3 regions of the Kribbella ginsengisoli genome follow, and region 1 is predicted to be linked to each of the others. Evidence: riboswitches for the same ligand, from Rfam matches in the RefSeq annotation. Region 1 holds a riboswitch; each other region holds the start of a gene.
The links. Region 1 has a riboswitch for cobalamin ahead of ABD768_RS17105 (ribonucleoside-diphosphate reductase subunit alpha). Riboswitches for the same ligand answer to the same signal wherever they lie in the genome.

Region 1 (2,195 bases):
ATCACCGAACACATCGCCTCCCAATCGCAGAACCGCGACAACGTCAGATCCGCAGGCACCGCCGGTACGCCGGCCGAGTGCGTCAGCACATGCCGGATCGTCGTCCCCTCCTTGCCATGAGCCCCGAACTCCGGCCACACCGAAGCCACCAATGTGTCGTACGACAACACCCCCTCCTCCACCAGCACATGGACGACGGTCGACGTCACCCCCTTCACCGTCGACGCGGCATAGAACAGCGTGTCCGACGCAACCGGCCGACCGGGAGCGGCCATCCCCGCCACGGCATCCACGATCAACTCGCCCCGGCGATAGACAGCGGCCTGCACGCCGTTCTCCGCACCCGACGCCACCAGACCCTCGATCGCGTCCACAACCTGCTCCTGCAATAACTCGTTCATACCAGCTCCTCGTTGACGACTCCCGGTACCGGGTCGGAGCCGCTGCGCCAAACTTGACATCGCACCCGAGATGCGTTTTTCACACAAGATGTGCGACACGCGGCGCGTCGAGACACTAGATGTGGGGTTCAGCGGGTTAAGGTCACATCACTGGTCGACAGGGGAACCCGGTGGAAATCCGGGGCTGCCCCGCAGCGGTAAGCGGATGAAGCAGTCCCGTGAGCCCGAATACCTGCGACCGGTGCGCGTGCCGCCGGCACGCGCTGTCCGAGACCTCGAGGGCGGGTCGCAGGGCGAGCAAGCGACAGGTCGTGCAACGCCGGTGTACCGCACCGGCGAGGAAGTCCCAGCAACTCGGTGCACCACCGGCCGGTCGGCGCAGCACAGTGGGTCGGTGCGATGGCGCCGCGCCGCGGGTGGCGCCGGGTAGAGCGGGCTGCGCGGCTCTGGTGCGGGAACTCGTCGTGCGCTTCCCCGGGGTCCCGGTCGTCAAGAGACTCGCGTGGAGAGAGCGCTTGTGACCATCGTTTCTGCGGGCAAGGCGGCCCAGGCCGCACCCCCGAACCAGCTCACCGTCGTCCGCCGGGACGGCAACAGCACCGCCTTCGACCCGACCAAGATCTCGGTCGCCCTCAGCAAGGCGTTCCTCGCCGTCGAGGGCAGCGAGGCCGGCGCCAGCCACCGCGTCCGCGACCTGATCGCCGACCTCACCGCCAAGGTGGTCGACGCGCTGACCGGCCGCGGCCGGCACAGCGTGCAGGTCGAGGACATCCAGGACCAGGTCGAGCTGGCGCTGATGCGGGCCGGCGAGCACCAGGTCGCGCGCGCCTATGTCCTGTACCGCGAAGAGCGCGCCAAAGCCCGTACGCCGGAGAACGCGGCCGAGCTGAGCACCAGCGACAGCACGAACAACACACCCGCCCGGCCCGTGATCAACGTCCGCGCCGCCGACGGCAGCACCACTCCCCTGGACGTCGACCGGCTCCGCGTCATCGTCGCCGAGGCAGCGGCGGGCCTCGACGCCGTGGATGCCGAGCTGATCCTCGACGAGACGCTCGGCTCCTGCTACGACGGCATCGCGCAGCATGAGGTCGAGCTCGCCCTGGTGATGGCGGCTCGCGGGTACGTCGAGACGGAACCGGAGTACAGCTACGCCGCTGCACGCCTCCTGCTCGACCAGATCCGTCGCGAGACGCTCGGCCGGGTGCACGGTGAAGCGCGGCAGGCGAGCCAGGCCGACATGGCCACGGCGTACGTCGACTACTTCCCTCAGTACATCCAGACCGGTATCGACGCGGGCCTACTCGACCCCGAGCTGGCCACGTTCGACCTGGCCAAGCTGGCTGCCGCGATCAAGCCCGAGCGCGACCTCAACTTCGCCTTCCTCGGCCTGCAGACCCTGTACGACCGGTACCTGCTGCACATCGACAAAACAAGGTTCGAGCTGCCGCAAGCGTTCTTCCTGCGAGTAGCGATGGGCATCTCGCTGAAGGAGGAGCACCGCGAGGACCGCGCGATCGAGTTCTACGAGCTGCTCAGCTCGATGCGGTTCATGTCGAGCACGCCGACCCTGTTCAACTCCGGTACGACCCGCCCGCAGCTGTCGAGCTGCTTCCTCACCACGGTCGACGACGACCTGTCCGGCATCTTCGCCGGCATCCGCAACAACGCGCTGCTGGCGAAGTACTCGGGTGGTCTGGGCAACGACTGGACCCCGGTCCGCGGGATCGGCGCCAAGATCCGCGGCACCAACGGCGAGTCGCAGGGCGTCGTACCGTTCCTGAAGATCGCCAA
Region 2 (2,195 bases), on a different contig from region 1:
GCGCAGCTCGCGTTCGGTGACCGCATGCGCGAGATCGTGCGGCACGCGGTGCTTGCGCGAGTACGAGAACAGATTGAACTCCGCCCCGTCCGCACGCCGGATCAACGTAAGGCTCTCACCACCACGCGGGTCATGCAGAAAGGTCAGTCGCATTGCCCCAGAGTGTCCGCCCTGTCGGCCCACGCGCCACTGGTTTAACCAAGCACGAGGGGCAACTTCTTGGTGAGCTCACCGAGTTGCGTCTTCTCCAAGTCGGACGGATCACGGCGCCCGGTGCTGATCAACAGCACGTCCTTGTCGGACCAGCTCGCAGGAAACCCAGCGCCGGCGATCTGCTCGATCATGTCCCGGCTCTCGGCGAGGCCTTCGATCGATGGTCCTGGCGCTTGCGGTAGGTGAGCGACCAGATCGAGGTGGTGCAGCGTCCACTCCAGCACGTACGCCGAGAGGTAGTCGCTCACCGTCAGCACCATGTCCTGCGTGCTGACCCGCGTCCTCGGATCAGCCAACTCGGCCGCCCGCCCGGCCGCGGCACCCACATCATCGAGATGAAACTTGAGCAACCCCGGATCCCCGTACGCCGCCGCCAACCGAACGATCAACGCATCCAGCGGATCCTCACCAGCAGCCGCCGCCTCAGCCACCGCCCAATAACTCACCGAGTCATGCGTCGCCTCGGCCTCGCTAGGCGTCACCAGCGTGATCAACACATCCTGCGCATCGATCACCAGATGACAAACCAGATCCCGCACCAACCACCCCGCACACCCTGACGCCTCGCCGAAGTCGGCATCACCCAGCCCAGCAACCGCCGCCCGCAACGCACCCCAAGACTCCGAGAAGAGATCCACCCCAGCAAGCTAATGCGCCACCGGTCCAAGCCGCACACAAGAGCAGGCAGTAGTCCCCACACCGCCGACGTCCTGCGATCGATGCGCAGGCGTGGGTGGGAGTGTCGAGGCGTGTGAGCGACGGTGGAGCAGGCGGAGCTCGACCGTGGGGGAGTAGTTGCCGACGTGGTCGACTAGAGTCGTGCTGTCATCGACGGCTGTGCAGGAACCCGGTGTGAGTCCGGGGCGGTCCCGCCACTGTGACCGGGGGTTTCCCGGGAGTCAGGAACTGCTGCTGTCGTACCTGCCACCTGGGGCGTGGACACCCCGAGGAAGGACCGGTCGCGCGTGCCCGCGAACCTTTTGCTGCTCTCCACTGCCGACACCGACTTGCTGGCCGCTTCGCAGGCTCAGGCCGGATGGAAGGTCGCCAACCCGGCGCGGGTCGAGCTCGATGACGTTGCCACCCTGCTTGACGGCGTCGAGGTCGTCGTGGTCCGCCTGCTGGGCGGTCGCCGCGCCTGGGAGGAGGGTCTCGACGCCGTCATCTCCTCGAACATCCCCACCGTCGTGCTCAGTGGAGAGGCAGCGCCCGACGCCGAGCTGATGTCGATGTCGACCGTCCCCGCGGGCGCGGTCACCGAGGCGCTCGCGTACCTCCGTGAGGGCGGCTCCGAGAACCTCCAGAACCTGGCGGGCTTCCTCAGAGACACCATCCTGCTCACCGGCGACGCATTCGACCCGCCCAAAACCCTCCCGACCTACGGCATCCGCGCCGGCCGCACCTTCACCAAGGACCACCGCCCAGTAGTCGGCATCGTCTACTACCGCGCCCACGAGATCTCCGGCAACACAGCCTTCGTCGACGCCCTCGCGACCGCGATCGAGCAGGCCGGCGCCCAGCCCCTTCCCCTGTACTGCGGAACGCTGCGCGGCCTGGACCCCACCCACGCGGACAACGCCGACCTCTTCGCCCTCCTCAAGCAATGCGATGTCCTCGTCACCACCCTCCTCGCGGCCGGCGGCACCGTTGCCTCCAACGCAACGGCCGGCGGCGACGACTCCTGGGACGCAGGCGCCCTCGCCTCCCTCGACATCCCGCTCCTCCAAGGCCTCGCCCTCACCTCGACCCGCGAGCAGTGGCTCGAGAGCGACGCCGCGATCAGCCCGCTCGACGCTGCCACCCAGGTCGCGATCCCCGAGTTCGACGGACGCCTGATCACCATCCCGTTCTCCTTCAAGGCGTACGACGCCGAGGGCATCGCCAGCTATGCCCCCGACGAGGAGCGCTGCGCCAGGCTTGCCGGCATCGCAGTCGCCCAGGCCAAGCTTCGGCACGTCGAGCCGAAGGACAAGAAGCTGGCG
Region 3 (2,195 bases), on a different contig from region 1:
GACGTCATGCGGACCGAACCACTGATTCCCGGCCACCAACGACAGCAACACGGCCCCCAGCAGCACGACACAGGCGACGGCGAGCCCGCCCGCCCGCAACCCGCCGCCCCTTACCCGGCCAAACCCATCACGGAGACCAGAGCCCTTCACCGCGTCCGGGCCCTCGACCGCGACCAGGTTCTTCACTTGACCAGGTCGGGGTGGATCAGCTTCGCGATCAGTTCGGTGGAGTTGGCGCCGCGTACGCCGGCCGAGTGGTGCGCGAACAACCACGGATACACGTGCTTGTTCTTCACCGACTTCAGATTCGCGTACGCCGGATTGCTCAAGATCTTCTGCACATCCGGCTGGACCTGCGCCTCTGTCAGCGACGCGTCGCAACACCCGCTGATCAGCACATAGTCGGGGTCGCGCTTGATGAACTCCTCGACGCTGACCTTCACGTTCCGCTTCGACGTCAGGTCGGCGAAGGCGTTCACCCCACCGGCCTGCTTGATCAGCACCGACCCGAAGTCCGGCCCACCCGACACCGTCAGCCCGCCACCCTCCAGCCCTGGGCGCAGGATCGCCACGGTCGGCCGGTCCGCACCCTTGACCTTCGCCTCAACAGCCGCGATCCGCTTCTGCTGGTCGGCGATCACCTGCTCGGCGCGGTCGGAGACGTCGAACAGCTTGCCGAGATCGCGCAGATCGGCGTACACGTTGTCCATCGAGACGGTCGACGGGTCGATCGCCTCGTCGCCCTTGCCGTCCGCGGTCGGGCAGAGCGGGCTGAAGATCCAGGTCTGCACGCCGAGGTCCGACAGGCTCTTGCGGCTGCCGAAGCTCTCGTCGCTGCCGCCGCCACCGAACACGTCGTTGAAGCCGGAGAGCACGAAGTCGGGGTTCTGGCTGAGCAGTTCCTCACGACTCGGCAGGTTCTTGTAGTACTTCGCGTCCTGCTGCGCCGCGGCGTACTGCGGCAGCACCTCCGCGTCCAGGTACGCCGTCCCGACCAGCCGGTCCGAGATCCCCAACGCGTGCGCCATCTCGATCGCCGGCTGGTACGCCGCGAACACCCGCTCAGGCGGCCCGTCGACGGTCAGGTCGATCCCGCAGTTCTTGACGGCGACGGCACCGGCGGCCGGCCCCGCTGTGGCGGCACCTCCGCATCCGGTGGCCAGGGACAGTACGACGACAGCAGCAACCAGCGTTTTCACGCGCGCCTCCAGCACCTCGTGGACGGTGTGACACGCCGTGGCCGGTCTCCTGGCTGACGGGAACCGCGCTCCAGGGTCTGACCTTCCCAGCCAACCTCGGCCAGTGGTCTCCACAACAGAACAACCCCGGAACATCCCGATCACAGTGGCGAGGGCCGCATCGGCATCACACCGATTTCCCGAACACCACGACCCCGCAACCGTAACCCACCTGCAACCCAGTCGCAGAAACCACCCCGGGAACAGGATGGTGAACCGGTTCAAGCACCAACGGAGGGCGGGCACCCCTGCGCGAGAAGGACGACAAGTCGGCAGGATCCCCAACCCCAGCCCCCAGCCCCCAGCCCGAAACATCTCAGGGGTTAACCCCTGAGATGTGGGGTTGCCCAGCGGGATTCTCGGGGGGCAACCCAGCAACTGAAGGGTTAACCCCCGAGATGACGGTGGGCGGCGACGGTCGGCGGGGTCAGCGGGGGTAGAGGTCGGCGGGGTCAGCGGGTGTAGAGGCCGGACATGGTCAGGACGAAGCTGGCCATGTCGTCTTTGTCGGTGGTGCCTGCGGGGAGGGGGACCAGGTCGACGATCTTGTCGGTGCCTACTCGGATGATGGAGCGGCCGGTGACGGTGTCTACGTAGGCTTCGTCGCCGAGGGGCATCGGGAAGGAGGTCGCGGCCTTGCTGATCGGAGCGGTGATGGCTGCGGCGTCCTTGACCCGGCGGACGGTGGAGTAGAGGACGCGGGTCTTGGTGAGCCAGGCGCAGACGATGTCGCCGGCGTCGGTCTCGCCGTCGCGGCGGACCGAGGCTTCGATCCCCATCACCTTCGTGGCGGCTGACGTGCCGCGCTCGCACTCCGGCCGGGTGATGTACGGCGCAGGCTCCGGCAGCCCCCCGGTCTGTTGGGCCGCGTCCTGGGCCAGTACTACGTACTTCGCCAGCGTCGCCGGCGGCCCACTGATCTTGCGCAGCTTGCCGTCGGCCAGGAACACGACGAAG

Region 2: it holds a riboswitch for cobalamin, as region 1 does, so the genes downstream of both, cobN (cobaltochelatase subunit CobN) here and ABD768_RS17105 (ribonucleoside-diphosphate reductase subunit alpha) in region 1, are expected to answer to the same signal.
Region 3: it holds a riboswitch for cobalamin, as region 1 does, so the genes downstream of both, ABD768_RS24300 (ABC transporter substrate-binding protein) here and ABD768_RS17105 (ribonucleoside-diphosphate reductase subunit alpha) in region 1, are expected to answer to the same signal.

The regions. Positions count from the first base shown of each region.
Region 1 covers NZ_BAABAA010000004.1:136,036-138,230, forward strand. The annotation lists gene ABD768_RS17100 (serine hydrolase domain-containing protein) at 1-401, opposite strand, end outside; cobalamin riboswitch at 518-655, shown strand; gene ABD768_RS17105 (ribonucleoside-diphosphate reductase subunit alpha) at 919-2,195, shown strand, end outside.
Region 2 covers NZ_BAABAA010000001.1:1,074,115-1,076,309, reverse strand. The annotation lists gene ABD768_RS04760 (C2 domain-containing protein) at 1-153, opposite strand, end outside; gene ABD768_RS04755 (maleylpyruvate isomerase N-terminal domain-containing protein) at 195-851, opposite strand; cobalamin riboswitch at 1,014-1,141, shown strand; gene cobN (cobaltochelatase subunit CobN) at 1,179-2,195, shown strand, end outside.
Region 3 covers NZ_BAABAA010000007.1:168,711-170,905, forward strand. The annotation lists gene ABD768_RS24295 (FecCD family ABC transporter permease) at 1-186, opposite strand, end outside; gene ABD768_RS24300 (ABC transporter substrate-binding protein) at 183-1,199, opposite strand; cobalamin riboswitch at 1,222-1,405, opposite strand; gene ABD768_RS24305 (hypothetical protein) at 1,691-2,195, opposite strand, start outside.